3 regions of the Streptomyces sp. NPDC017940 genome follow, and region 3 is predicted to be linked to each of the others. Evidence: riboswitches for the same ligand, from Rfam matches in the RefSeq annotation. Region 3 holds a riboswitch; each other region holds the start of a gene.
What was found. Region 3 has a riboswitch for cyclic di-AMP ahead of ACH4DX_RS31995 (M23 family metallopeptidase). Riboswitches for the same ligand answer to the same signal wherever they lie in the genome.

Region 1 (9,764 bases), on a different contig from region 3:
CCCCGTTGTCGGCCTGCGGCCTCGTCCTCAATCGCCGGACGGGCTCAAAAACTCTCGCCGGTGCGGCGAAGTCACCACCCGACCGGCACGGATCCAGCCCGTCCGGCGTTTGAGGACGAGGCGCGGAGCGCCGATACGGGGTCTGGGGCGGAGCCCCAGGATCGGCAAGGGGTGCCCGCGCGCGGAGCGCGCTGATGGCTACAGCGGGGAGCCCCCGGCAAGGCTCACGCCCGCCCGCATCCCCGACTAAAATCGACGCACTGTGTCTGAGAACTCCCGCCCGAAGGGCACCCCCCGCTTCCCCGAAGGTCCCACCCCCGACCCCACGGGGTCCCAGTTCGAGCGGCGGATCCGCAGCTTCACCCCGCGCCGCAGCCGCGTCACCACCGCCCAGGGCGACGCCCTGCGCCGGCTGTGGCAGGTGTGGGGCCTGGACATCGACGGCAAGGACGTCCTGGACCTGGCCGCGCTCTTCCGGCGGCCCGAGCCGGGGGCCCCGCGCCCCGTCGTCCTGGAGATCGGCTTCGGCATGGGCGAAGCCACCGCGCAGATGGCCGCGGCCGACCCGGACACCGACATCCTCGCGGTGGACGTGCACACCCCCGGCCAGGGCAACCTGCTCAACCTCGCGGAGCGCAACGGGCTGAGCAACGTCCGGGTCGCCAACGGCGACGCCGTCATCCTGCTGCGCGAGATGCTCGCCCCGGAGTCCCTGGACGGCGTCCGCGTGTACTTCCCGGACCCCTGGCCCAAGGCCCGGCACAACAAGCGCCGCCTGATCCAACCGGAGTTCCTCTCCCTGCTCGCCCCCCGCCTGAAGCCCGGCGGAGTGCTGCACTGCGCCACGGACTGGGAGCCGTACGCCGAGCACATGCTGGAGGTCCTGACCGCGCACCCGGACTTCGAGAACACCCGGCAGGACGGCGGGTTCGCGCCCCGGCCCGACTTCCGGCCGCTCACCCGGTTCGAGGGGCAGGGCCTCAGGAAGGGCCACGTCGTCCACGACCTGCTGTTCCGCCGCGCGGCCACCCTCACGGAGCGCCCGGAACCGGACGTCCAGGCCCCCGCGGCCCCCCAGGACCCCCAGGGCTCCCGGAACCCCGCGAACCCGGCAGACGGCTGAGACCCAGGGCCCCCGAGGCACCGTCGCGGTCCGCCGCAACCCTCGTTACTGTCGAAGCCGTGGCCACCAGTCCCGCGTACCCGACCTACCCGGCGCCGCCCGCCGGGTCCGCGGGGACCGCGGGAAACCGGCATCCGCGCTGGTGGCAGCGGGGGGCGCTCCGGGCGGGCGCGCTCGTCACGCTGCTCGCGCTCTCCGGTCTGGTGATCCTCGCCCTGGTGCGCGAGCAGACGGGGACCGAGGGGTTCCTGGTCGGGCTCGGCCTCGCCACCCTGCCGGTGCCGCTGCTCGTCGCCGCGTTCCGGTGGCTGGACCGGGTGGCTCCCGGGCCCCGGCGGAACCTGGTGTTCGCCTTCGCGTGGGGGGCCTGCGCGGCCGCCCTGATAGCGATCGTCGCGAACAGCTTCGCGACCCAGTGGATAGCCACCGCCACCGCCGACCCGTCGAGCGCCGACACCCTCGGCGCGACCGTCATAGCCCCGGTCGTCGAGGAGACCGCCAAGGCCGCGGCCGTACTGCTCGTCTTCCTCTTCCGCAGATCCGACTTCACCGGTGTCGTCGACGGCTTCGTCATAGCGGGCGTCACCGCGACCGGCTTCGCCTTCACCGAGAACATCCTCTACCTCGGCAACGCCTTCGGCACCGACCAGCTCAGCGGCGAGACCGGCCTCGCCTCGGTGACGGCGGCGACCTTCTTCGTCCGCGTCGTCATGTCGCCGTTCGCGCATCCGCTGTTCACCGTGCTCACCGGCATCGGCTTCGGCATCGCCGCCCTCAGCGGCGAGCGGCACACGGCCCGCCGGGTGCTCCTGCCCCTCGGGGGGCTGCTGCTCGCGATGGGCACGCACGCCTTCTGGAACGGCTCGGCGAGCTTCGGCGAATACGGCTTCTTCGTCGTGTACGCGACCTTCATGCTGCCGGTGTTCGGGCTGCTCACCTGGCTCGCCGTCTGGCTGCGCCGGCGCGAGCTCGCCCTCGTGCGGGCCGAGCTGCCCGCCTACGTGGTGGCGGGCTGGCTCACCGCGGCCGAGCCGTTCGCGCTCGGCTCGATGCGCGCGCGGACCCTCGCCCGCGACCACGCCGCGTACCACCTGGGCAGAGCCGCGGGCCGTGCCGTCGTCGACTACGAGACGTACGCGACCTCCCTCGCCCTGCTGCGGCACCGGGCCCACCGCGGCCGGGCCGGCGCCGACTTCGTCGTACGGGAGCGGGAGCTGCTCGACGCCCTGTGGGAGCGGCGCGAGGTGGCGCGCCCCGCGCTGGCGTACGCGGCCCGGGCGACGGCGCCCGTCGTGCTGCCGCTCCCGTACGCCGCGTACGGTCCCTTCCCCACCGCGTACGGGGTGCCCCGTACCGCGTACGGAACGCCGCACGCGCCGTACGGGCAGCCCCACGCCGGGCACGGGTCCCCGGCGGGCCCCGTCCACCCCTCGTCCAACCCCTACCGGACCTGAGGCCCGGCCGTCGCGGTCATGCCGACGCGGCGGTCAGACGGGACAGTTCGTCCCGCGTCAGCTCCAGGTCGGCCACCGCGAGCAGCGCGGGAAGCTGTTCCACGGAGCGGGCGGAGGCGAGCGGCGCGGCCACCGTCGGCTGGGCGGCGAGCCAGGCGAGGGCCACCGTGGCGTGCTCGGCGCCGCGGTCCGCGGCTATCTCGTCGAGGGCGGCGAGGACGCGCTGCCCGCGCTCGGTCTCCAGGTGCTGCGCCGCTCCCCCGGCCCGTGCGCTGTCGACCTGGGTGCCCTTGCGGTACTTGCCGGTCAGGAAGCCCGCGGCGAGCGCGTAGTAGGGCACGGCCGCGAGGCCCGCGCGGGACGCGACATCCTGGAGGGGGCCCTCGTAGGTGTCGCGCGAGACGAGGTTGTAGTGCGGCTGGAGGGCCACGTACCGCACGAGGCCCTCGCGGTCGGAGAAGTCCAGGGACTCCTGGAGGCGTTCGGCGGTGATGTTGGAGGCCGCGACGGCCCGCACCTTGCCGGACCGCACCAGGTCGTCGAGGGCGGTCAGGAACTCCTCGACGGGCACGGACGGGTCGTCGTAGTGCGTGTAGTACAGGTCGATGTAGTCGGTGCCGAGGCGGCGCAGCGACTCCTCAGCGGCGGACTTGATGGTGCTCGCCGAGAGGCCCTTGTAGTCGGGGTGGCCGCCGACCTTGGTGGCGATCAGCACGTCGGAGCGGTTGCCGCGCGCGGCGAGCCACCGGCCGATGACGGTCTCGGACACGCCGCCCTCGTTGCCGGGCGCCCACACCGAGTACACGTCGGCGGTGTCCACGAAGTTGCCGCCCGCCGCGGTGTAGGCGTCGAGGACCGCGAAGGACTGCTGCTCGTCTGCGGTCCAGCCGAAGACGTTGCCGCCGAGGGCGAGCGGGAAGACTTCGAGGTCGGAGGAGCCCAGGGGGCGAAGAATGGTCATGGGGAGATCAACACGCACACGGAGGCGGTAATTCCGGCGGCCCTGGCGTCGGGGGGTTGTCGCCAGGGCCGCCGAAGCCCGGGTGTTACGGGTTGAGGCCCTTGCCCTGGAGCCAGCCGAGCGGGTCGACGTTGGCGCCGCCGCTGGTGTGGACCTCCAGGTGGAGGTGCGGGCCGGTGACGTTGCCGGTGGCGCCGACGCGGCCGATGACGTCGCCGGTGGTGACCTTCTGGCCGGCGCCGACGCTCAGCGAGGACTGGTGGCAGTACCAGATCTCGGTGCCGTCGTCGAGTTCGAGGATGGTGCGGTAGCCGTACGCGCCCGCCCAGCCCGCTTCCTTGACGGTGCCTGAATGCACGGCCTTGAGCGGGGTACCCGTAGGGGCAGCGAAGTCGAGACCGGTGTGCTGACCGGAGGACCACATGGAGCCGGAGACACCGAAGTGCGAGGTGAGGGTGTACGAGGAGGTGGGCAGTGAATAGCTCTTGGCGAGCTTGGCGAGGCGCTCCGCCTCGGCCTTCTTGCGCGCGGCCTCTTCCTTCTTCCGCTTCTCCTCGGCCGCCTTGGCCTTGGCTTCGGCCTGCGCCTTCGACTGCTGGGCCTTGGCCTGCTCGGCGGCCTTGCGCACGGCCGCGTCCTCGGCCGCCTTGCGCACGGCGTCGTCCGCCTGGCTCTGCTGGTTCTCGGCCTGCTGCATGATGCGGGCCCGCAGTGCCTCACCGGCGCCGGTGGTGCCCTGCTCGGCGTCGGCGGCGCTCACGCCCGCGGAGCTGAGGGGCGCGGCGGCCGCGACGGTGACGGTGTCCTCGGGCGCGTCGTCCGACAGCAGGGCGCCCACGCCCGGCAGGGACCCGGCGTCGGGCAGCGAGTCCGTGACCGCCGACATGTCCGGCAGGGCTATGGAGACGGGCGGCTTGCCGCCCTGCGCGGTGGCTATGCCGCCCGCGCCGACGGCCGCGATGACGCCGACGCCGAGGACGGTGGAGCTGCGGGCGAGGCCGCCGCCGCCCTTCTTGTGGATCCGGTGCCGGCCGCGCACGGGGCGGACGGACTCGGCGGTGGGGTTCCACTCCTCCCACGGCTCCTGCGGGGCGTACCCGCCGAATCCGGTCGGGGCTTCGGGCCCTTCGACGGATTCGCCGTTCGGTACATAGAGCGCTTCGGGGGCAGGCCGGTTGGACGCCACTGGGGCGCACTCCTTTCCTTCCTTTCGCCTACCGGGTTAGCTGACGGGTTCGGAGCAGGAAGGTCTCCTACGGGCACGGATCATGCCCGATTCACCCCAATGTGGTGGTTCCCCGGCTCCCTTGCGGGATTAGGCGTGTGCGCACGGAGCCGACTTGAGTGTCGACTGGGACGACCGCGCTGCGTTATCGAACGTTAATAGACAGCGGGTCGGTATTCCAAGCTGTTCCGGCTGATCGTTAAACGCTTACGCCACGAACACAAGGGACATCTGCGGTGTGAGTGGGGCGAGTTGAACGGTGGTCATGACCCAGCGCAGCGATACGGCCCCCGCGGATCGGCTGATGCCGCGTCAGCCGTTGTGCGGAGGGACGCCGTTCAGTCACCGGCTGTGACGGGTCGTCGTACGGCGAGCAGGGCCATGTCGTCCGTGGCGCCGTCCACGGTGTGGGCGCGGACGTCGTCCACGAGGGCGGCCAGGAGCGCGTCGGGGCCGCCGGGGCCGGGGAAGACGCGGCCGCCGAGCCGTACGGCGGGGTCGAAGAACTCCCCCTCCGCGTTCCTGGCCTCCGAGAGCCCGTCGGTGTAGAGCAGCAGTGTGGCACCGGGCGGGAACTCGACGCGGTCGGCGCGGTCCGGCCAGGTGCCGAGGTCCCCCATGCCGAGCGGCAGCGCGGGCTCGGCCGGCGTGAGCACGCACAGCCGCCCGTCGCCGCGCAGGACCAAGGGCTCCGGGTGCCCCCGGTTGATGATCCGTACGATCCCCTCGCCGCCCCTCGGGACCTCCGCGAGCACGGCCGTGGTGAACCCCTCGAAGGCGTCGAGGCCGTCCCGCCGCATGCCCTCCCTGGCGAGTGCCCGCTCCAGGCGCTGCGCCACCGCCTCCAGGGTCGACTCCTGCTCGGCGGCCTCCCGGAAGGCACCGATCACCACGGCGACGGCGGCCACCGCGCCCATGCCCTTGCCGCGTACGTCACCGACGATGACGCGTACGCCGTGCGGGGTGTCCTGCACGGCGTACAGGTCACCGCCGATGAAGGCGTCGGCCTGCGCGGCCTCGTAGCGCGCGGCGATGTCGAGGCCGCCGATGCGGGGGTCGGGCTGCGGGAGCACCGCGCGCTGGGCCGTCTCGGCGATGGAGCGTGCGGAGGCGAGGCGGGCGTCGCCGCGGCGTACGACGCGGTTGATGACGACGGCCAGGACGCCGACGGTCAGCATGGTCAGGAACTCGGTGACCACCTCGACGTCGGCGCTCGCGCCGTCGCCGCGCAGGCGCAGGCCGATCACGGCCGCGCAGGACATCGCGGCGACCGCCACGGTGGTGCGCAGCCGGAAGAACGGGGCGGTGATCAGGGGGGCGGCGGCGAACAGCGGGGACGCGGTGAACTCGGGCGGGGTGAGCGCGTCGAAGCAGATGCCGACGACGAGGAGCAGCGGGGGCAGCGCCCTGACGAGGGCGCGCTCCCGGGGCACGTTCCGCGCTCCCCCGGGACCGCGCCCCGCACCCGAGCCCCGCACACCACGGGCCCCACGCCCGGCACTGGAGCCACGCCCGGCGCCGGAGCCACGCCCAGCACCGGAGCCATGCCCAACACCCGAGCCACGCCCAGCACCAGAGCCGCCCCCGGCCCTCGTACCCCGCACACCACCGGCCTCATGCCCGGCACCGGAGTCCCGCCCACCACCGGCCCCACTCTCGGCACCTACGCCCCGCTGACCACCTGCGCCGCCCGACTCACTTCCCGCACCCGAGCCCCGCCCGCCGCGCGCATCGCTCGGCCCCCCACCACGCACAGCAACCACCACCGCTCCGCTCTCACCTCAACCCGTGCCGCCTCGGCCCACCCAGGCTTCCCGCAGCGGCGCCGGGAGGCGACCTGGTGTGGGCCGAGTGGGTTAGGGGTCGCCGGTGGTGGAAGGCGCCCGGGGTGCGGGGCGAGCGGGTGGGCCCGGCGTGCGCCCCGGGCGCGTACGTGTCAGGTGGTGTCACCTCCGAGCGCCGGTACGGGTGCCGTGAGCCGGCCCGACCGCCCCAGCGCACGCAGGGCCAGCGCGCAGCCCGCGCCAAGGGCGGCGAGCACCAGCCACGGCACGGCGGGCAGCCCCCGGCTCTCCCCCAGGTCGAGCAGGGCGCCCATGGCGAGGTTCCCCGCCGTGATCCCGACGCCGCACACCGTGTTGTAGAGGCCGTAGTGCGTGGCCACCCACCGCTCGCGGGCTAGCGAGACGACGGTGTCCATCTCGAAGGGGTAGAGCACGGCGTTCGCGGCGGCGAGCGCCGCCGCGCACAGCAGCAGCACGGTGACGCCCGCGTACCCGGGCCCGCCGAGCGCGGGCGGCAGGAACGCCGTACCCATCAGGCCGAGCCCGGCGACCAGGCACTGCTCCCGCGTCCACGTCCGCTTGCACCAGTCGGTGATCCGGAGTTGGCCCACTAGGGCGACGAGCCCGGACACGACGAACAGCGCGCTGGTCGCGACGGTCGTGGAGGTCCCCCCGCCGAGCAGCCGCTCCACTTCCAGGGGCAACGCCAGGTACACCTGGAACGACAGGACGTACGACCCGGTCATGGCGAGCGAGAACAGCCAGAACGGCCGGTTGCCGAACACCGCACGCCACTGCCCGCCCCCGGCACCGGCACCAGCACCGACGCCGTCACCGTCGCCGTCGCCGGAGGAGCCCGCCTCCCCCCGCCGCACCGGAAGCCGCAGCACCTGCACCACCGAGAGCACGGCGAAGAGGACCGCCGCCACCGCGCAGGTCAGCTTGAAATCCACGCCGGTCAGGGCGAGCCCGACGAGCGGACCGAGCAGGATGCCGGTCTGGTAGAAGACGTTGAACAGCGCGAACGCCTCCACGCGCCGCTCCGCCGTGCCCGCTTCGGCGGCGACGTACGCCCGTACCGCCGGATTGAACAGCGCGCCCGCGAGCCCGGTCGCCGCCGAAGCCGCGATGAGCACCGGCAGTGTCTGCGCGAAGGCGAGGGCGGCGAAGCCCGCGGTGCGCAGGGCGCAGCCGGCCACGATCATCGGCTTGTACCCGAGCCGGTCGGCGAGCGCCCCGCCGACCAGGAACATCCCCTGCTGGGAGAGGTTGCGCACGCCGAGCACCAGGCCCACCGCCCAGGCGGCGAGGCCGAGGTCGCCGGAGAGGTGGGCGGCGAGGTACGGCATCAGCATGTAGAAACCGAGGTTGATGCTGAACTGGTTGACGAAGAGCAGCTGCACGGCGGGCTCGAAGGCCCGCACCCGAGCCCGGACACCGCCCACCGCGCCCACCCGGCTCCCGGCGCTCACTGGGCACCCGCCCCCGCCGGAACCCCGGCCTGCCCGCCCGCCGCCCCCGCGTCCCCGCGGGCCCCGGTGCGTGCGCGCCGCTCGGCCCGCCACCGGCTCCACTCGACGATCCCCTCGCCGGGCCCCGCGACCTCCCGCGGCTCGTCGGGGACGGAGCCCGCGCCGCCGAGCAGCCCCCGCTCGTGGCAGTACTCGTCATTGAAGACGGTGTCGAAGTACCGCTGGGGGCCGTCGGGGAAGACCGCGGCGACACGCGTCCCGCGAGGCCGCGTACGCGCCAGCCAGCCCGCGACGAGCGCGACCGCGCCGACGCTCCAGCCCCCCGTGGCGAACTGCCGCCCGGCGAGCCGCCGGGCACTGCGCACCGCTTCGGCCGGGCCCACCCAGTGGACCTCGTCGAACGCGGCGTGGTCGACGTTGCGCGGATGGATCGAGGAGCCGAGCCCGCGCATGAGCCGGGGGCCCGCGGGCAGCCCGAAGATCGTCGAGGCGACGCTGTCGACGCCGACGAGTTCGAGCCCGGGCAGGGAGGCGGCACGCAGGGTGCGCGCGATCCCCGCGGAGTGCCCGCCGGTGCCGACGGCGCACACCAGCACGTCGAACTGCCCGATCTGCTGGACGAGTTCGGCGGCCAGTCCCCGATAGGCCTCCGGATTGTCGGGGTTGTGGTACTGGTTCGGGCACCAGGCGCCCGCGAACTCGGGCCGCTGGAGCAGAGCCTCGACCCGGTCGACCCGGGCCTGCTGCCAGCCGCCGACGGCACCGGGTTCGCGTACGAGGTGGACGCGGGCGCCGTGCGCGACCAGCATCCGCTCCACGATGGGTTCGAGGCCGGGGTCGGTGACGATGTGCACGGGGTGGCCGTAGTGCACGCCCGCGAGGGCCAGGCCGAGCCCGAGGGTGCCGGACGTCGACTCGACGACGGGCGCGCCGGGCCGCAGTTCGCCGCGGGCGCGGGCGCGTTCGACCAGGTGCAGGGCGGCGCGGTCCTTGATGCCGCCGAAGTTGAAGCCTTCGAGCTTGGCCCAGTAGCCGCGGCCGCCGTCGGGGGCGGGTTCGTCGATCCAGAGCACGGGCGTGTTGCCCACGGCCGCCGCCGCGGGCTGAAGCTTTCCGATCATGGGGGTGCGTCCTTCGGTGCTTCGGTACGTGGATGGGGGGTGGCTCGGGGTCCGCGCGGCCGGGGCGTACGAGGTACGCGCCGGCGCCCGGGGACCGCGGGGCCCCTCAGTTCCGGTCCACTCCGATGGCGACGAGGAGTCGTTGGCCGAAGGCGGGGCACGGGGGTCCGTCCCGGGATGCGGCCGCGGCCCCCGGGGCCGGGGCGGGGGGCGCCAGGTCGTCGGCGCCGCGGTCACCGCTCCTGCCGCCGCCCGCGCCTTCGGGCCGCTCCCGGTCGGCGGGCTGGGCGGCGAGGGCGGCGCCGTGCGCGGAACCGGCGTGCTCGCCGTGCGCGGGGCCGGGGCAGACGTGGTGGGCGGGGGCGGCGGCGGCCTGGCTCGTGGCGGCGAGCCCGTGCGGCCCGTGGCACACACCGGCGAACAGCGCGCAGATGGTCAGCAGCACCACTGACAGCACGTACCGCACCCGACTCATGGTGACCGCAACGCTACGCACGGCACACGAGTCAAGGCAAAGGCCGCCGGGGACAACGGCGCGAAAGGGCAGCACGAACAGCCGAAAGCCACCGGAAGGAGCCGCCGGAACCGGAGCCCGGGCGCCGGGGTGGGCCCCACATGCCGAAG
Region 2 (9,764 bases), on a different contig from region 3:
GGGTACGCACCCCGGCCGGGTGCACGGCCTGGTCCGGGGCGTGAGCATGAACTGTGACGCGACCCATCCGAAGACGCCCGATCCGGCGGGGATCCGCCGGGCGATCGAGGACGCGCACGCGCGCGCGGTGGTCGTGCCCGATGACATCGACCTGGTCATCGTGCACGGAAGCGGCACGGCGCAGAGCGACCTGGCCGAGGCGGTCGCGTTGCAGGACGTGTTCAAAGCCTCCGATCCCGGCCCCCTCGTCACCGCGGTCAAGGGCGGCACGGGCCATATATCCGGTGGGGCGGGCCTGTTGAACCTCGTCGTGGCCCTGGAGTCGATGCGCTCCCGGACCCTGCCCGCGGTCAGCGATCTCACCGACCCGATCGAGGAAGTGAAGGAACTGCGGGTCGTCTCCGGCCGCCCTGCCACGGGGCCGTTCCGCACGGCGCAGGTGCACGCCGTCGGCATGGGCGGGATCAACGCCGTGGCGATCGTGGAAGGGGCGACGCGATGAGTGGGCGGGGCGATGCGGCCGGCGCGAGTGGTGCTGCGGCCGGTGCAAGGGACGACGCGGCCGGTGCGAGGGGCGACGCGGCCGGTGCGAGGGGCGACGCGGCGAGTGTTCCGGCTGCCGTGCGGACCGCGATCACCGGTGTGGGCTGGGCGGTGGCGGGACCCGGCTTCGATCCGGTGACGGCCCTCGCCGTACGCGGCATGCGGCACAAGGCCCGGTCGTCGCGGTTCGCGGTGCGGGTGGCCCGGGGGACGCTCGATGACGCCGGGCTCATCGGCGCGCCGGAGCTCGACGGTGCGGCGGTGGTCGTCTCCAGCAACTTCGGCAATCTGGACGCGGTGTGCGACTCCGTCACGACGATCGCCGCCGGTTGCAGCAGGGACGTCAGCCCGATGCGCGTACCGCACCTCTCCAGCGCCGTCGCAGCGGCCTGGATCGCCCTCGACCACGGCATCCGCGGCCCCAATCTGACGCTGTGCAACGGCGCTTCGGGCGGGCTCGACGCCGTGGCCGCGGCACGGAACCTGATCGCGGCGGGCCGGGCCACGGTGGCGCTGGTGATAGGCGTGGAACCGAGCACTCCGCCCGTGGCCAGGCTGCACGGGGAGAGCGCGGGGACCCGGTGGATCGACGGGGCCGTGGGTCTGGTGATCGAGCCCGTGCGGCACGCCGTGCACCGCGGTGCCCGGATCCGCGCGGAGATCGCCGGATACGGCAGGGCGGCCGACGAGCGGTCCGCCGTCCGGGCAGCGGGCGCCGAGGCGGTCCGGCGCCTGGACGCGGATCCGACCGCACGGTTCGGGCGGTGCTCGGGCGCGCTGGGGGTGGTGCAGTGCGCGATGGCCGTGGAGCAGCTGGAACGGGAGGCGGTGGCGGGGGGTGCGGATGCCGGGGCGGGAGCGGGGTTGCCGGTGGGTGGGGCCTCGACGGGGCAGCCGGTGGGCGCGGCCTCGGGGGGCCGGACGGCGGGGGCGGTGCTCGCCGTCGCGGGCGCCGGGGCCGGGGAGAGCGACGGGACCTCGGTCTCGGCGCTGGTACTCGCACCCCCTGGGGAAGCAGAGCGCATGCCCCCTCGGGGAGGCGTACGCACGCCGACCGTACGTACGCCCCCTCGCGGGAGGGACACATGAACCCGTTCGACGACGACCCCCGTGTCGTGATCACCGGTCTGGGTGCGATCTCCTGCCTGGGCACCGGGGTCGGCGCGTACTGGAACGGCCTGCTCGCGGGTGGCGGGGAGCCGGAGGCGATTCCGCTGCCCCACCTCAACATGCGGACCAGGAAGATGTATCTGGTCGACCGGGCGGAGGTGCCCGCCGAGCCGTCCTGCCATGCCGGCGTGGAGCTCGGCAGCAGCCCCCGCCTGGCGATCGCCGCGGCCGAACAGGCGCTCACCGACGCCGGAGTGGAGGACGGGGCACGCGAGACCGTTCCCGTGGTGCTCGGCGTCGAGCTGGGCAACTCGGACATGCAGGAGCTCCAGCGCAGCGCGGGACGGACGACCTGGACGACGCTGACGCCCGCGGCCGCCGTCGTGGGGACGGCGATCGGCTCGCGTGCGGCGCAGACAAGTGTCGGCAACGCCTGCTCGGCCAGCGGGTACGCGCTCACGATCGGGCTCGACATGATCCGTGCGGGTGAGGCGAGCACGGTCCTGGTCGGCGGGGCCGAGGGGGCCACACGGGCCAGGATGGGTGCTTTCAACCGGCTGGGGGCCGCGGATCCGCGGCGCTGCCGGCCGTTCGACCGGAGCCGGGCCGGAACGATGTTCGGCGACGGCTCGGCCATGATCGTGCTCGAAGCGGCCGATCACGCCCGGCGGCGTGGAGCCGTACCGTACGCCGAGCTGGCCGGTGCGGCCTGGAGCTGCGACGCCTATCACGCGACCGCCCCCGACCCCTCGGGCGACCAGATCGTCCGGGCGATGTTCGACGCGCTGGCCGACGCGAAGCTGAGCGGTGCCGATGTGGGCTGCGTCATCCCCCACGGGACGGGAACACCGCTCAACGACGTGGTGGAGAGCCAGGCCCTGCACCGGGTGTTCGGGCCACGGATGCGTGAGCTGCCGCTCTTCTCGCTCAAGGCGATGATCGGTCACACGACCGGTGCGGCAGGCGCCTTCGCCTGCCTCACGGCGACCCTCATGCTGCGCCACCGGCGGGTCCCGGCGAACACTCCGATCGACCAGGACCCGGAGTGCGACGTCTGGCTCCCCCAGGAGCGTCCCGTGCCGCCGGCCGCGCCCGCCGTCCTGGTCAACACCTACGCGTTCGGCGGCAACAACACGTCTTTCGTGGTCAAGGGCCTCGTCGACGGCGAGGGCGACATCGAGGGCGAGAGCATCGTCGAGGGTGTCGGTGCCGGTGTCGGTGTCGGTGCCGGTGCCGGTGCCGGTGCCGGTGCCGAGGGTGTCGGTGGGGAGGCGTCGCAGTGGTCACGGTGAGCACCGGTGAACTGGCCGTCGTCGGCATGGGCATGGCGGCGCCGGGCGTCTGCGGGCCCGCGGACGCGCTGGCTCCCGCCGGGGCGGCGGCCCCCGGCTGGTTCGAGGCGGAGGTCGCCCTGCCCGGGCGCGGCTACCGGCGGCTGCCCGATGCGTGCAAGTACCTCCTTGCCGCGTCGAGGCTGGCGGTCGGTGACGCCGGGGGCCGGTTCGCGCGGACCGAGCGCGAGCACCGGGGCGCGGCGGTGGCCATCAACAACACCGGCGCCGCCCTGCTGGAGGCGATGGACCGCACGATCATGCGGGAGGGCGCCGCGCAGATGTCTCCGTCCAGCAGCCCTTTCATCGCCATGAGTTCGTTCGCCAGCAGGCTCTCGATGGAGCACGACATCACCGGCTTCAACCTGACCGTCAACTCCCCTGTCACGGCCGGTCTCGAGGCGTTGCAGATCGCGGCTCGCGCCGTCGCGGCGGGCCGGGCCCGTGCGGTCCTGGTGGGCGCGGTCGAGGAGGCCCTCTCACCTTCTCAGGCGCTGCCGCCCGCCCCTGGAACACCGTGGCAGCCGCCCGCCACTGGAGCACCGTGGCAGCCACCGTCCCCTGGAGCGCCGTCGCGGGCGCCCGCCTCCGTGCCGCCGTCGCAGGCATTCGCCCCCGGAACGGAGGCGGGCGCCGCCGTGCTGCACTGCGAACCCGCCGCGGGGGGACACGCGCGCTACGGCACGTGCCGGGTACGGAGTGCCTTCCTTGCCCCCGGTGCGGCGACGCACGACGCCCACGCCGTCCTCGGCCCGCTGGTCGGCGACGCCCCACCGGGCCGGGTCGACGCGGTCCTCGACGACTCCGCAGTGGGGACGGCCGCCGCACGGTGGCTCGACCACCTGCACGGCGCGTGCGAGGTCGTCGTCGTCCCGGCACCGGCGCAGGCCGGTTGCCTCACCCCGTTGCGGCGCGTCGTGGGCCTGTTCGCGCAGGCGCACACGGCCCCCACCCGGCGCGCGGTACTCACGGCCTCCGCCCAGGGCACGCTCGCCTACGCCGAGCTGACCGTCGCACCACGAGGCGGGAGTTCACCCGGACCGCGCGCGCCGCGGGCGGCGGCCGCCAAGGGAGGAGAGTGATGTTCGTTCCCCTCAAGGGTTCCTGGGCCCTGGTCTTCGGCGTGTCCAGCGGCATGGGCAAGAAGACCGCGCGGGCGCTGGCCGAAGCGGGCTGCAACGTCATCGGGGTGCACTTCGACCTGGCCGAGGGACAGCAGCGGCGGGCGGAGCAGTATGCCGAGACCCTGGGCGGGCTCGGCGTGGAGGCACACTTCTTCAACCGCAACATCGCGGCGCCCAGGGCTCGCGCGGAACTCGTCCCCGTCATCCGGGACCTCACGTCCGGTGTCGGGCCCCGGATCGTCCTGCACTCGGTCGCCTACGGGACGCTCACCTCCCTCCTCCCCGCGCGGACCGGCCAGGAGGAAGAGGTGCCCGAGGTCACGCAGCAACAGTTGACGATGACGGTCGACGTCATGGCGCACAGTCTCGTGTACTGGATCCAGGACCTGGTGCGGGCGGCGCTGCTGCCGCGGGGGGCGAAGGTCTTCGCGATGACCAGCGCGGGCGGGTCCCGGGTGCTGTCCGGCTATGCGCCCGTCGCGGCGGCGAAGGCCACGCTGGAGTCCCATGTCCGCAACCTGGCGGTGGAACTCGCCCCCCGGGGCGTGGCGGTGAACGCGATCCGGGCGGGCACGACGATCACCCCGGCACTGTTGAGGATCCCGGGCAACGAGAAGCTCGTCGCCCACTGCCGGGGCGTCAATCCGGGCGGTCGGCTGACGCGCGCCGAAGACGTGGCCGAGGCGATCGTCGCCCTGTCCGTCTCGGACTCGCCCTGGCTCACCGGAAACGTCATCGGGGTCGACGGCGGAGAAGCACTCGTCGTCTGAAGCGAACCGGGGCCGAGCGTCAAGAGCGACACCACAAGGGCCAGATCGAAGGAGGACGGCACCGTGTCAGGCAACCCGACAGCAGGCGTCAACCGCGAGGACCTGCGCGCGCTGATCGCCGAAGAACTCGAACTCCCCACCGAGGAAGTCACCGACGAGGCCAACCTCAGGACGGACCTCGCCGTGGACTCACTCACCGCCATGGAAGTCGCCGTACAGATCGAGAAGACGTACCGCATCACCATCGACGAGGAGGAGATCAAGTCGCTCACCACCCTGGCGGCCATCCACCAACTCGTCTCCGCCAAGCTCGGGACAGCCCGATGACCGACGGGAGCAGGCCTGTCGCGGTGGTGACCGGCGGCTCGCGCGGCATCGGAAGGGCCGCCGTGCTCCGCCTGGCGGCCGACGGCTTCGACGTGGCGTTCTGCTACCTCTCCACGCCGTAGCGGGCCGAGGCGGTGGCGGCCGAGGCTCGCGGCGTCGGGGCGCGGGTGCTCGCCCGCAGGACCGACGTCTCGGTGGCGGGCCGGGCCGCGGAACTCGTGTCCGAGACGGAGGCCGAACTCGGCCCGATCGGCGCGGTGGTGGCGAACGCCGGTGTCGTACGGGACCGGCCGCTCGCCGGGATGGCCGACGACGAGTGGGACACGGTGCTCCGTACGAATCTCGACGGCACCTATCACATCTGCCGTGCCGCGGCGCGCTCCTTGATGCGGCACGACAGCGGGGCCATCGTGACCGTTTCCTCGGTGGCGGGCATCCACGGCAACATCGGCCAGTCGAACTACGCGGCGTCGAAAGCCGGGATCATCGGGTTCACGAAGTCGATCGCGAAGGAACTCGGCCGGTTCGGAGTACGCGTCAACTGTGTTGCGCCCGGCATGATATCGACGGACATGACCGCTGAACTCAGCGAAGCGAAACGCAAGGAGCAGATCAGCAGGATCCCGCTGCGCCGACCCGGAACACCGGACGAGGTAGCGGACTTGGTGTCCTTCCTCCTTTCCCGCCGTTCCGCCTACATCACGGGGCAGGTCCTCGGAATCGACGGCGGTTTCTCGCTCTGAGCCCGCGGGTTCCCCGGCGACCCCAATGGCTTCCTCCCGACGGAATTCCCCGACTCCATTCTTCTACGCCAGGGCGACCGCGGTCAGGGCACGTCGCCGGTGTAGTGGAAGCGGCAACTCACGCCCGGGCCCGGCCTGCGGGGTTCGCCGGGCCGCGGGCCGTACAGCGACCGGCCGCCGGGGAACCGTCCGAGTTCGGTGGGCAGGGCGACGCCCTCGTCCACGTCCTTGGGCCGCCGGTCCGTGATGCGCAGCAGCAGTCCGTCCAACGGCCCGCCCGTCAGCACCGCATACGTCTGGTCGGCCAGCGGGCCGGGGTCGTCGTGGTCGTGCCCGTACACCCGGCCGCGCAGCAGTTGCTCATCGCCGTTCATGCCCTCAGCCTTGCAGCCACCACTGACAATGCGGCTGCACTATGTCCATTTTTGCACCGAAAATCCGCCTCTTCATGCTGTTGTTGGCGTACGTAAAACATCACCCGTATTGCGCGATGATCAGCGACACGACGCGCCCCGATACGTGACGAGCGACACCTCACCCCGCGCCCGTCCCGTGAAATGAGTCACACCAATGAAGACGCCCTCGCGGGGCTCTCGGGAGAGCGCATGGGGCGCACTCCCTTTCTGGCAAAGAGGATTGGGCCAATCGATCAAAGAGGGCCGGGGAATATGATCACCAGGAACGGACCTGGTGCATTCCTCTCCGCAATTCTGGTCTTGTTCCGCCGGGACTTTCTCGCTTAACGTCACCGTCAATCCGGATGGAACGCCGAATCCTGCCGCTGTCCGGAAACCTTTCCGATCACTCACTTACGCACGGCAGGAGCGGGGGACCCAGGCAAGACGCCGATCCGGTTTCCGGAACGGCTCGGGGTGAAGTCGCGCACGCCGCGACCGGACATCTCCCGTCCGAACCCGACAGCTCACCTCGTAGGCGACGGAGAGGAATGCGCCATGCCCGCAAAGGGAAAGCACCGTCGTCCCAAGTCCAGCCCGCTCGCCCGGGGCATCGCCGCCGCAGGCACGGGAGGAGCCGTCCTCGCGCTCCCGGTGCTCGGCGCGACCACCGCCGCCGCGGCGGAGCCCCACACGGCCGCCAAGCCCGCCGCGGCCCCCGACAGCTACGTCGTCGTCGCGGGTGACTCCCTCTCCAAGATCGCCCGCGAGCACTCCCTGAGCGGCGGCTGGCAGAAGCTCTACCGGGACAACCGCGGCGTCATCGGCGCCGACCCGAAGGTGATCCACGCCGGCATCGAGCTCACCCTCGGCAAGAAGGGCCCGGCCGGGCCCGCGGAGAAGCCGGCCGCCTCCGCCGAGCGGGCGGACCGCTCCGAGCGCGACAGCGCGCTCGCCGAGCCCGCCGCCGCCCCGGCGAAGAAGACCTACACCAACGACCTCGACGGCTGGATCAGGGAGTCACTCGACCTCATGGCCCAGCACGGCATCCCCGGCTCCTACGAGGGCATCCACCGCAACATCATGCGTGAGTCCTCGGGCAACCCGCTGGCCATCAACAACTGGGACGTAAACGCCGCCGCAGGCACCCCGTCCAAGGGGCTCCTCCAGGTCATCGGCCCCACCTTCACCACCTACCGCCTGCCCGGCACGTCGCTCGACAGCTTCGACCCGGTCGCCAACATCACCGCCGCCTGCAATTACGCGGCCGCCCGCTACGGCTCCATCGACAACGTCAACGGCCCGTACTGAGGCTGCCGCACGCGGACCGTTCTCTGGGGACCCGCACTCGCAGGGCGCTAATGCAACGGCTAGCTCGTCGGGTTGAGCTTGCGGAAGTACGTCCAGCTGGTCTCGTTCGGTTCGCTCCACCTCTCCGGGGCGTGGGCGAATTCCGGGTGGTGGTCGGCGATGTGGGCGCGGGTGCGGTCGGGGACCTCGGCGTACGAGCCGAGCTTGCGGCCCCGGCAGTGGAAGGTGAGCCCGCCGGGCCGCTGCCCTCGGGCCATCCACGGGAGCCATGGGGACATCCGGGTCCACGACATGGTGGCGGGGACGCTCGGCGCGGTGCCGGCCAGGTCGGCGCGGTCGGCGAAGAACTGGAAGAGCTCAAGGGCCTTGTAGGTGTCGCCCGCCGAGTGGACGGGGTACTGGGCCACGGGCAGGGGCGAGGGGTAGGCGAGCGGGATCTCCAGGCTGAAGCAGACCTGTCCGTCGAGCTCCGTCGTCGGTATCGGGAAGGGACGCCACTTCTGGTTCGCCGGGTCGTTCCAGATGTGCACCACCGGCAGGTCCTGCCAGGTCTCCAGGATCTCGCGGCTCGCGGGGTCGAGGTAGAAGGCGGCCTCACGGGTGAGCAGTCGGTAGGCGTCCTGGCCGGCGTCGGCGTCCCGGACCAGGCGGGCGACGTTGAGCCCTTCGAGGCCGAAGACGTGCTGGTAGGGCTCGTCCGGAGCCCAGGAGTACACGTTCCCGGTCCACCAGTACGTGACTTCCGCACCGTCGAGCGAGGCGCGGGTCCGGGCGAAGGAGCGGAGCAGCTCTGCGGGTGTCGTCATACGGAGTACTCTGCGCGCCCCAGGGCGGGGGGCCTCGCCCGGGGTGGACGTTGCCCGGGCGGACGCCGCCGTGGACGCGTGGGCGCGTTGCGCGTGAGCGAGGAGGTTGCGCGGTCGCCGAGGGGTGCCTGATACGTGGTGGATGCCAGGCGGAGGCACAGGAAGCCCAGGATCGTCGACGGACGCGGACGGCAGGTGCCGACCGCGGTACGGGACCGTCGGACTCGCACCCGGCGGCAGACGAAAGGAGTGGGCTCTTGCGCACGTCAATGGGTCGCCGAGCGGGCACGGCCCTGGCAGGCGCCGGCGCGTTGGGCCTGGTGTGGACGAGCGTGCCCTCCGCCGCCGCGATCGTCGGCGGCAAGCCGGTCGGGGACGGTGAACGCCCCTTCGTGGTGCAGCTACAGCAGCGGGACGACGACGGAAGCTGGTCGCACTACTGCGGCGGTGCGCTCGTCGACAGCCGGGTGGTCGTCACGGCCGCGCACTGCTCGAAGTGGGCCGAACAGGGGAAGGTCACGATCCGGGTCGTCCTGGGGCGGTCCGACGCGACTACCGACCAGGGGACGGTGGTGACCAAGGACCACTTCACCGTGCACAGCCACCCCGCGTTCTCGACCGAGACCAACACGGACCTGGGTCTCATCGTGCTCGACTCCCCCGCCCGCCAGAAGAGCGCGAGCCTCCCGCCCCTGGGGGCGAAGCCGCAGGCGGGTCGCCTCCTCCGGGCGGCGGGCTGGGGGCGTACCGACTTGGAGAGCGAGGCCAAGCCCACGCGCCTGCACGAGACGGCGCTCCCGGTCACCGAGTTCGACACCGAGGGCGGGACCTGGGACAAGAACTTCGTGTGCGCCGGTACCCCTGAGCGGCGGGTGGGGCCCGGGGACAGCGGAGGACCGCTGTTCGCGCCGCCCTCGCGCGGCAAAGCCGTGGTCCACGGCCTGGTGAGCGGGGACACGAACACCTGCCCGGGGCTGTTCACCAATCTCTCCGACCCCGCCGTCTGGAAGCCGTTCCGCAAGGTGCTCGCGGCACACGGACTTTCCCGTGTCGTCCCGGTTCGGGCAGCCGCCGAGGCAGCACACGCGGCGCCGGCGACACCGGCGACACCGACGGTCTGACACTCGCACGGTCCGGCCGACTATGCGTGCGCCTGGTCTGCTTCTTCACGCCGGTCGGCAGCCGCTGCACCCTGTCGGGAGGAAGGTCGGTTCCGCGTACCCCAGCGTTCGAGTGCGGGCCCGACGGCAGACCGCGGCATTGATCGCGGACACCGCTACGGTCCAGCGCGGCGCGTCCGTGTG
Region 3 (9,764 bases):
CAGCGCGGAGGCGACACCGCGGCCCTGGTGGGCGTCCTGGACGAGGAAGGCGACCTCGGCCTCGTCCGCGGGCGCCGACGCGGGGCGGCCCGCGGCGTCGATGCGGTCGTAGCGCACGGTCGCGATGAACTCGCCGCCCACGGTGACGGCGAGGCCCACCCGGTCCACGTGGTCGTGGTGGGTGAACCGGTGCACGTCCTTGGCGGAGAGGCGCGGGTACGGCGCGAAGAAGCGGTAGTACTTCGACTCGTCCGACACCTGCTCGAAGAAGCTGACGAGGCGGTCCGCGTCGGCGGCCGTGATGGGCCTGATCCGGGCGGTGCCCCCGTCCCGCAGCACCACGTCGGCCTCCCAGTGGGAGGGGTAGGCATGCCGGTCCTGCGGGGTCTGCATGGGGCCAGGGTACGGGTCGCGCGGCAGCCGGGGCCGGGGCAAGGTGGGAGGCGCCGGACATCGGTCGGCGGACCGCACGAGGCGGTGTCGTACGGCCGGGCGGTGGTCGGCGGGCAACCGGGCGGTTGTCGGCAGGCGGCCGAGTAGTGGTCGGCGGGCAACCGGACGATGGCCGTCCGGTGCACCCGGGTCGGCATGAGACACTGGTCTAGACAAGTGTGAGACACCTGGAAGGGCAGCAACACATGGCTGAGCGCCGCGTCAACGTCGGCTGGGCCGAGGGCCTCCACGCCCGGCCCGCCTCCATCTTCGTCCGTGCGGCCACGGCCGCGGGCGTTCCCGTGACCATCGCTAAGGCCGACGGCAACCCGGTCAACGCCGCCTCGATGCTCGCGGTGCTCGGTCTGGGTGCGCAGGGCGGCGAGGAGATCGTGCTCGCTTCGGACGCCGAGGGCGCGGACGCCGCGCTCGACCGGCTGGCGAAGCTGGTCGCCGAGGGGCTCGAGGAGCTTCCCGAGACCGTCTGAGCGTCGCCCGACCGGGTCGGGTGCAATGCGGTGGAGCCGCGCGGGCCTGTCGGGCCTGCGCGGCTCCACCGCTTTTTTCGCTGTACGTACGTCCGTGTGGGTGGGTGGGCGGTCCGGGATCACGAATGCCCGGGACGAAAAGCGCACCGTACCGAACGGACGCGTCCGGGAGGGGATTCCTAACTCGCGAACGCGCGACCTCGCGAGTTCGTGATCGGCGCGAGTTCGTGATCGCCGCGACCTCGTGAACGCGCGAACTCGCGACCTCGTGAACGCACGACCTCGTAAATGCGCGATCTCGCGATCTCGTGAACGCGCGGACCGGAAATGGGCAGCCCGAATTCCCGCGGCCGGAATTGCTTCCCTTTTTATACGGCGCCGCCGTTAATTCCGCGCGCTCACCGTGTTCACGGGATGTTGCGAACCCCTCACGCGCCCCGCGCGGGCACCCCGCCCTGGCCGGTGCGCGGCCACGGACCGCTCGACGTGCAGTGCGGCCAGAGCGCGGGCCCGCTCCCCGTCCCCGCGGGCCACGGCGTCGACGACCGCGGCCCGCTCGGCCCACGTCTCCGTGGGCGCGGCCTGCGGCTCGGCCACGTACATCCAGGCGATCTTGTGCCGCAGCTGGGTCAGCAGAGTGATGAGGCCGGGGCTCCCGGAGGCCTTGGCGAGCGTCTCGTGGAACCAGCCGTCGAGTGAGCGCAGCTCCTCGCCGCCGCGCCGGGACCGCTCCTGGCCGAGCCGGACGAGGCCCCGCAGGACCTTCAGGTGCGCGTCGGTGCGCCGCTGTGCCGCGCGGGCGGCGGCGAGGGGCTCCAGGAGGGCGCGGATCTCCAGGATGTCGGCCGCGTCCTGCTCGGTGGGCTCGGCGACGCAGGCGCCCGCGTGCCTGCGGGTGACGACGAAGCCCTCGGCCTCCAGGGTGCGCAGGGCCTCGCGCACGGGGACGCGTGAGACTCCGTAGCGGCGGGCGAGCAGGTCTTCGGTGAGGCGCGTGCCGCGTTCGTAGACACCGGAGACGATGTCGCCCCGGATGGCCGTGCACACCGATTGCGCGGGAATGCGCATGACGGACCTCCGCTTTGATGCCCGCGAAACGCGTGGCCGGCGCTGCGGCCGGCGCACGGACCGACGCATCGAACAGCGCTCTTTCAACGATTCCGCGAACCCTGCTGATATGGACCCCTGCCGACATGGATCAGCTGTCGACCCGAACTCTATTGCAGCTGGCCCGGTTTTCCGACGACAGGCGTAATCCATGGATATCTTTTGGCCAACGGGCGCGGGCACCGGGGGAGTTTCCGGTACGCGGAAAGCCCCGGCTCGGGTGAGCCGGGGCTTTCGCGTGGGGTCCTCAGACGTTGACGCCGTGCGAGCGCAGGTAGGCGACGGGGTCGATGTCGGAGCCGTAGTCCGCGCCGGTGCGGGCCTCGAAGTGCAGGTGCGGGCCGCTGGAGTTGCCGGTCGAGCCGGAGAGGCCGATCTGCTGGCCGGGGGTGACCGCCTGGCCGACCGTGACGCTCAGGGACGACATGTGGCCGTACTGCGTGTACGTGCCGTCGTGGTGGCGGATCACGACGTTGTTGCCGTACGCCCCGCCCCAGCCGGCCTCGACGACGGTGCCCGCAGCGACCGCCTGGACCTGCGTGCCGGACGCGGCGTGGAAGTCGACGCCGGTGTGGCTGCCGGAGGACCACATGGCGCCTCCGGTCTTGTAGCCGGTGGAGACATAGCTGCCGGCGATCGGCGAGACGTACGAGCCGAGGCGCTTGCGCTCGGCCTCACGGGCGGCGCGCTCCTTGGCCTCGCGCTCCTCCTTGGCCTTGGCCTTCGCGGCGGCCTCGGCCTTGCGCTTGGCCTCGGCGGCCTTGCGCTTGGCCTCCTCGGCCTTGGCCTTGGCCTCGGCTTCGGCCTTCTCCATGGCGGCGGCCTCGTCGGCGGCCTGCTTCTGGGCGGCGGCCTGGGCGTCGATCTCACCGGCCAGGGAGTCGCCGACGGAGATGGACTGGGTGAGGCCGGCGTGCGCGTAGTCGGCGGAGGCCCCTTCGGCGGCGAACGCCGGGGCGGCCAGACCCGAGATGACCCCGGTGGTGGTGAGCGCGGCAACACCCGCGGCACCGGCGGTCGTACGCGTGATACGGCTGGGACGGCGGTGCTTGCCGGTCGGGCGGATGAACGCCATGAAGCGGCTGATCCTTTCCTTCCTTCTCGCCTACCGGGTTAGCTGACGGGTTCGGAGCAGGAAGGTCTCCTACGGGCTCCTCGCCTCGCGGCAAGGGGTCCGATTCACCCCAGGGACGTGGGTCCCCGGCTCCCCTGGCTCGCGCCGTACGGGGACTCGGCGATGACTGTCCGGTGCCGCGGGCGCGGCGTGGTGCCTGACGGACAGCCGGACTGACGCTAAACGTCTCTTCTTTCAAAGAACAAACGGATCAGCACTTTTGTAGCGCACGCCACAGGGCAGACGAACAACCTCCCCATCAATACGGACATATGGCTGCATGCAGGGACCCCAGCGACATCTTGCGTCACTGGGGTCCCTGTTCTCGTGTCATGGTTTGCCGCCCTATGGCGGTGACTATCCGCCTCTGGACCTGTGCCTCCGGGGCGGCGGAATCAGCCGGTGACCACGCTCACTTCGCCGATGCCGAGCGCCTTCACGGGCCCCTCGATCTGCGCGGCGTCCCCCACGAGGACCGTCACGAGGCGGTCGTCGGGGAAGGCGTTCACCACGGCCGCGGTGGCCTCCACCGTGCCCGTCTGCGCCAACTGGCGGTACAGGCGCGCCTGGAAGTCGTCCGGCAGGTTCTGCTCCACCTGGTCGGCGAGGGTGGCGGCGACGGCGGCAGCGGTCTCGTACTTCAGCGGGGCGACCCCGACGAGGTTCTGCACGGCGACGTCCCGCTCGGGGTCGGTGAGCCCCTCCGCTGCCAGCGTGCGCAGGACCTTCCACAGGTCCGTGAGGGCCGGGCCCGTGTTCGGGGTGTCCACGGAGCCGCTGATGGCGAGCATCGCGGCGCCGGTGCCGTCCGGCGCCGAACGCAGCACCTGGCTGAAGGCGCGCACTCCGTAGGTGTAGCCCTTCTCCTCGCGCAGGACGCGGTCGAGGCGCGAGGTGAGCGTGCCGCCGAGGCAGTACGTCCCGAGGACCTGCGCGGCCCACACGCGGTCGTGCCGGTCCGGGCCGACGCGGCCGATGAGCAGCTGCGTCTGCACGGCGCCGGGGCGGTCCACGATGACGACGCGGCCCCGGTCGTCCGCGGTCACCGCGGGCACGGGGCGCGGCTCGGCCGCTCCCCCGGTCCAGGCGCCGAGCGTGTCCGCGAGGACGGCGTCCAGATCGATGCCGGTGAGGTCACCGACCACCACGGCGGTGGCAGCGGCGGGGCGGATGTGCTTCTCGTAGAAGGCGCGCACGGCCGCGGAGTCGATGGCCGTGACCGTCTCCTCCGTGCCCTGGCGCGGACGGGACATCCGCGAGGAGGCCGGGAAGAGCTGCCGGGAGAGTTCCTTGGCGGCGCGGCGTGCCGGGTTGGCGCTCTCGTGCGGGATCTCGTCCAGGCGGTTGCGCACCAGGCGCTCGATCTCGCTGTCCGCGAACGCGGGCGCGCGCAGGGCGTCGGCGAGCAGGCCGAGCGCCTTGGGCAGGCGGGAGACGGGCACCTCGAGGGAGACGCGGACGCCCGCGTGGTCGGCGTGCGCGTCGAGCGTGGCGCCGCAGCGGTCGAGCTCGGCGGCGAACTCCTCCGCTGAGTGCTTGTCGGTGCCCTCGTTGAAGGCCCGCGCCATGATCGTGGCGACGCCGTCCAGGCCCTGCGGTTCGGCGTCCAGGGGTGCGTCGAGGTGGACCTCCACGGCGACGAGCTGCTGCCCGGGGCGGTCGCAGCGCAGCACCGTGAGGCCGTTGGCGAGCGCGCCGCGCTCGGGGGCGGGGAACGCCCAGGGCTTGGCGGTGCCCGCCTGGGGCTGCGGGTGGAACTCCATCGTTGCGGCCTCGGTCACTTCGCCGCCTCCTCGCTGGCTTCGTGGTCGGCGTCTTCGGGGGTGACGGGCTCGTACACGAGCACCGCGCGGTTGTCCGGGCGCAGCCGGGCCTCGGCGATCTCCCGGACCTCCTCGGCGGTGATGTCGAGGACGCGCCGCACCGCGGTGAGGGCGAGCTGGGGGTCTCCGAAGAGGACGGCGAACCGGCACAGTTCGTCCGCGCGTCCCGCGACCGTGCCGAGCCGGTCGAGCCACTCGCGCTCCAGTTGCGCCTGCGCCCGCTCCATCTCCTCCGGAGTGGGGCCCTCGGCGGCGAACCGGGCGAGCTCCTCGTCGACGGCGGCCTCGATGACCGGGACCTCCACGTCGCCGGACGTCTTCACGTCCAGCCAGCCGAGGGAGGGCGCGCCGGCGAGGCGCAGCAGGCCGAACCCGGCCGTGACGGCGGTGCGGTCACGGCGCACCAGGCGGTTGTACAGACGCGAGGACTCGCCGCTGCCGAGGACCGTGAGGGCCAGGTCGGCCGCGTCGCACGCGCGCGTGCCGTCCTCGGGGAGGCGGTAGGCGGCCATCAGGGCGCGCGCAGGGACCTCCTCCTCGACGACCTCGCGCAGCTCCTTGCCGATGCGCTCGGGCAGCGAGCCGTCCCGCGGCGGCTGCTTGCCGTCGTGGGAGGGGATGGAGCCGAAGTACTTCTCGACCCAGGCGAGCGTCTGCTCGGGGTCGATGTCACCGACGACCGACAGGACGGCGTTGTTGGGCGCGTAGTACGTACGGAAGAAGTGCCGCGCGTCTTCGAGGGTGGCCGCGTCCAGGTCGGCCATGGAGCCGATCGGCGTGTGGTGGTAGGGGTGGCCCTCCGGGTAGGAGAGGGCGGTCAGCTTCTCGAAGGCCGTGCCGTAGGGAACGTTGTCGTAGCGCTGCCGGCGTTCGTTCTTGACGACGTCCCGCTGGTTCTCCATCGACTCCTCGTCGAGCGCCGACAGGAGCGAGCCCATGCGGTCCGCCTCCAGCCAGAGGGCGAGCTCCAGCTGGTGGGCGGGCATCGTCTCGAAGTAGTTGGTGCGCTCGAAGCTGGTGGTGCCGTTGAGCGAACCGCCGGCGCCCTGCACCAGCTCGAAGTGGCCGTTGCCGTGCACCTGCTGCGAGCCCTGGAACATCAGGTGCTCGAAGAGGTGCGCGAGGCCCGTGCGGCCCTTGACCTCGTGGCGCGAGCCGACGTCGTACCAGAGGCAGACCGCGGCGACCGGGGTCAGGTGGTCCTCGGAGAGCACCACGCGCAGGCCGTTGGACAGCCGGTGCTCGGTCGCTGTCAGGCCGCCGGAGCCGGTCTCGGCTGTGGCCGTGTGACCCATGGGCATGTACGTCCCTTCGATCGCAAAATACGCAATGAGTGCTGCCAGTCCTGCCACTGTATGCAAGGCCCCGGACACCTGGCGAAGTTCCCGCTCCGCCCTCGGCGTAGTCGGGTTTCGCCCTGGGCGTGATCGGCCGGGCGCGGGCCGCCGCGCCCGTCGCCGCGCGCCGCCCGGAGACCATGCCGTGATCTTGGTGGCGGGTGCCGACCGGATGCGGTGACGGCGTGCCACCAGGTTGACGCCCACCGTCCGTACCAGGTCGTGGTGGACGTTCACACCGGGTCGCGGTCCGCGTTGTCAGTGGGACAGTCCACAATGGTCGGCATCAGATCCCGCACTTGTTGGTGAAGGAGCCGCAGCAGCGATGGCCCGCCGCAGCACGAAGACCCCGCCGCCCGACGACGCGTTCGAGGAGAAGATCCTCGACATCGACGTCGTCGACGAGATGCAGGGCTCCTTCCTCGAGTACGCCTATTCGGTCATCTACTCCCGTGCCCTGCCGGACGCCAGGGACGGCATGAAGCCGGTGCACCGCCGCATCGTCTATCAGATGAACGAGATGGGCCTGCGCCCCGAGCGCGGCTATGTGAAGTGCGCCCGCGTCGTGGGCGAAGTGATGGGCAAGCTGCACCCGCACGGCGACGCATCGATCTACGACGCCCTGGTGCGCATGGCACAGCCCTTCTCGATGCGCCTCCCCCTGGTCGACGGCCACGGCAACTTCGGCTCCCTGGGCAACGACGACCCGCCGGCCGCGATGCGGTACACCGAATGCCGCATGGCCGACGCGACGTCCCTCATGACGGAGTCGATCGACGAGAACACGGTCGACTTCGAGCCCAACTACGACGGCCAGGAGAAGGAGCCCGTCGCCCTCCCCGCGGCGTACCCGAACCTGCTGGTGAACGGCGCGTCCGGCATCGCCGTCGGCATGGCCACGAACATGCCGCCGCACAACCTCGGCGAGGTCATCGCCGCCGCCCGCCACCTCATCAGGCACCCGGGCGCCGACCTCGACACGCTGATGCGCCACATCCCCGGGCCCGACCTGCCCACGGGCGGCCGCATCGTCGGCCTGTCAGGCATCAGGGACGCCTATGAGTCGGGCCGGGGCTCCTTCAAGATCCGCGCCACGGTCTCCGTGGAGGCCGTCACAGCCCGCCGCAAGGGCCTGGTGGTCACGGAACTGCCCTTCTCCGTGGGCCCCGAGAAGGTCATTTCCAAGATCAAGGACCTGGTGGGCTCCAAGAAGCTCCAGGGCATCGCCGACGTCAAGGACCTCACCGACCGCGCGCACGGCCTGCGCCTGGTCATCGAGATCAAGAACGGCTTCGTCCCGGAAGCCGTCCTGGAGCAGCTGTACAAACTGACGCCGATGGAGGAGTCCTTCGGCATCAACAACGTCGCCCTGGTGGACGGCCAGCCGCTGACCCTCGGCCTGAAGGAACTCCTCGAGGTCTATCTCGACCACCGCTTCACCGTGGTGCGGCGCCGCAGCGAGTTCCGCCGCGGCAAGAAGCGCGACCGGCTGCACCTGGTGGACGGCCTGCTCATCGCCCTCCTGGACATCGACGAGGTCATCCGCCTCATCCGCTCCAGCGACAACTCCGCACAGGCCAAGGAGCGCCTGATCGAGCGCTTCTCCCTGAGCGAGGTCCAGACGCAGTACATCCTGGACACCCCGCTGCGCCGCCTCACCAAGTACGACCGCATCGAGCTCGAGGCCGAGCGCGACAAGCTGAACGCCGAGATCGACGAGCTGACGCGGATCCTGGAGTCGGACGCCGAGCTGCGCAAGCTGGTCTCCACCGAACTGGCCGCCGTGGCGAAGAAGTTCGGCACGGACCGGCGCACGGTGCTCCTGGAGTCGGGCGGCACACCCGCCGCCACGGTGCCGCTCCAGGTCGCGGACGATCCGTGCCGGGTGCTCCTGTCGTCGACGGGGCTGCTCGCGCGGACCGCCAACGGCGAACCCTTCGGGGAGAGCGAGGGCAGGCGCGTCAAGCACGACGTGATCGTCTCCGCGGTGCCGGCGACGGCGCGCGGCGAGGTGGGCGCGGTGACGTCCGGCGGCCGGCTGCTGCGGCTGTCCGTGGTGGACCTGCCGCAGCTCCCGGACACGGCGTCGGCGCCCAATCTCTCCGGTGGGGCTCCGGTTGCGGAACTGCTCGCCCTGGAGGGGGACGAGAAGCTCATCTGCCTGATGACGCTGGACGAGTCCTCACCGGGCCTTGCCCTCGGCACCGCACAGGGCGTGGTCAAGCGCGTGGTCCCCGACTACCCCAGTAACAAGGAGGAGCTCGAGGTCATCACCCTGCGGGACGGTGACCGCATCGTCGGCGCGATGGAGCTGCGCACCGGCGAGGAGGACCTGGTCTTCATCACGGACGACGCGCAGCTGCTGCGCTATCCGGCGGCGCAGGTGCGCCCGCAGGGCCGCCCGGCGGGCGGCATGGCGGGCATCAAGCTGGCCGACGGCGTGAAGGTCATCTCCTTCACCGCGGTCGACCCCGCGGTGGAGGCCGTGGTGTTCACGATCGCGGGTTCGCGCGGCACGCTCGACGACTCGGTGCAGACGACGGCCAAGGTCACCCCGTTCGACCAGTATCCGCGCAAGGGGCGGGCGACGGGTGGTGTGCGCTGCCAGCGCTTGCTGAAGGGCGAGGACTGCCTGAGCTTCGCCTGGGCGGGCCCGACCCCGCCGCGCGCGGCCCAGCGCAACGGCACCCCCGCGGAGTTGCCCGAGCCCGACCCGCGCAGGGACGGCTCCGGGGTGTCGCTCGGCAAGCCGGTGGCTGCGGTGGCGGGGCCTGTGTAGTCGGGGCTGTTCGGCTTGGCGGCTGCTGCTGCTGGCTGGGAGGTCGCTTCTGGGTGGGCGGTGGCTTCTGGGAGGGCGGTGGCCTCCCGTTGGGTGGTGGCTTGCTGCCGGGCCATGACGTCCCGCCGGGTAGTGGCTTGCTACCAGGCCATGACTCCCCGCCGGACGGTGACTTCCCGCCGGACGGTGACTTCCCACCGGGCGTGGGCTTCCCGCCTGGCGTGGGCCACCGGGAGCAGGGTCAGCTTTCCGGGTCGGGCGGAGGCGCTGAGCCGTCGTCCGACGCCTCGAACTCCGGCTCGCCGGGCGCGGGCTCGCCGAACACAGGCCCGTCGGGCTCACGCTCGTCGAGCACAGCCTCATCGGCCCCCTGCGCCCCAGGCGTCCCAGACACCCCAGTCGTACCGGACGCCCCATACATGTCGGCCATCCCATACGTGTCGGACGCCTGCTCCGGATCCTGTACGTAGCGCAGGACGCCCCACATGCCGAACTCGTCGGAGCCAGGGGCGTCCTCGTCGTTCTCGCGGCACAGCGTCAGCTGCTCGTCGAGGGCCGCGACGTCCAGACCGGCCCCGATGAGGACGAGCTGGGTGAGCCGCTTCTCCCCCGGCTCCCACGGCTCGGGGTAGAAGCGCAGGAAGCGCCCCACGGAGTGCACGGCGTACCGGTTGCGGGCGTCGG

Region 1: another riboswitch for cyclic di-AMP. It lies ahead of ACH4DX_RS34675 (M23 family metallopeptidase); the one in region 3 lies ahead of ACH4DX_RS31995 (M23 family metallopeptidase).
Region 2: another riboswitch for cyclic di-AMP. It lies ahead of ACH4DX_RS15045 (transglycosylase SLT domain-containing protein); the one in region 3 lies ahead of ACH4DX_RS31995 (M23 family metallopeptidase).

The regions. Positions count from the first base shown of each region.
Region 1 is NZ_JBIRHJ010000018.1:18,523-28,286, forward strand. Features, by position in the region: gene trmB (tRNA (guanosine(46)-N7)-methyltransferase TrmB) at 263-1,123, shown strand; gene ACH4DX_RS34665 (PrsW family intramembrane metalloprotease) at 1,183-2,577, shown strand; gene ACH4DX_RS34670 (aldo/keto reductase) at 2,594-3,538, opposite strand; gene ACH4DX_RS34675 (M23 family metallopeptidase) at 3,624-4,724, opposite strand; cyclic di-AMP (ydaO/yuaA leader) riboswitch at 4,736-4,870, opposite strand; gene ACH4DX_RS34680 (PP2C family protein-serine/threonine phosphatase) at 5,102-6,196, opposite strand; gene ACH4DX_RS34685 (MFS transporter) at 6,700-7,992, opposite strand; gene ACH4DX_RS34690 (PLP-dependent cysteine synthase family protein) at 8,016-9,140, opposite strand; gene ACH4DX_RS34695 (hypothetical protein) at 9,247-9,606, opposite strand.
Region 2 is NZ_JBIRHJ010000004.1:107,943-117,706, forward strand. Features, by position in the region: gene ACH4DX_RS15000 (beta-ketoacyl-[acyl-carrier-protein] synthase family protein) at 1-502, shown strand, start outside; gene ACH4DX_RS15005 (beta-ketoacyl synthase N-terminal-like domain-containing protein) at 622-1,632, shown strand; gene ACH4DX_RS15010 (beta-ketoacyl-[acyl-carrier-protein] synthase family protein) at 1,629-2,945, shown strand; gene ACH4DX_RS15015 (beta-ketoacyl synthase N-terminal-like domain-containing protein) at 2,933-4,066, shown strand; gene ACH4DX_RS15020 (SDR family oxidoreductase) at 4,066-4,878, shown strand; gene ACH4DX_RS15025 (acyl carrier protein) at 4,942-5,205, shown strand; gene ACH4DX_RS15030 (SDR family NAD(P)-dependent oxidoreductase) at 5,202-5,327, shown strand; gene ACH4DX_RS15035 (SDR family oxidoreductase) at 5,340-5,948, shown strand; gene ACH4DX_RS15040 (hypothetical protein) at 6,032-6,322, opposite strand; cyclic di-AMP (ydaO/yuaA leader) riboswitch at 6,745-6,897, shown strand; gene ACH4DX_RS15045 (transglycosylase SLT domain-containing protein) at 6,902-7,654, shown strand; gene ACH4DX_RS15050 (DUF1838 family protein) at 7,714-8,460, opposite strand; gene ACH4DX_RS15055 (S1 family peptidase) at 8,718-9,581, shown strand; gene ACH4DX_RS15060 (MFS transporter) at 9,627-9,764, opposite strand, start outside.
Region 3 is NZ_JBIRHJ010000011.1:119,312-129,075, reverse strand. Features, by position in the region: gene ACH4DX_RS32010 (GNAT family N-acetyltransferase) at 1-393, opposite strand, end outside; gene ACH4DX_RS32005 (HPr family phosphocarrier protein) at 639-920, shown strand; gene ACH4DX_RS32000 (GntR family transcriptional regulator) at 1,305-1,988, opposite strand; gene ACH4DX_RS31995 (M23 family metallopeptidase) at 2,275-3,102, opposite strand; cyclic di-AMP (ydaO/yuaA leader) riboswitch at 3,116-3,274, opposite strand; gene ACH4DX_RS31990 (M16 family metallopeptidase) at 3,537-4,922, opposite strand; gene ACH4DX_RS31985 (M16 family metallopeptidase) at 4,919-6,265, opposite strand; gene ACH4DX_RS31980 (DNA topoisomerase (ATP-hydrolyzing) subunit A) at 6,627-9,080, shown strand; gene ACH4DX_RS31975 (CobW family GTP-binding protein) at 9,322-9,764, opposite strand, start outside.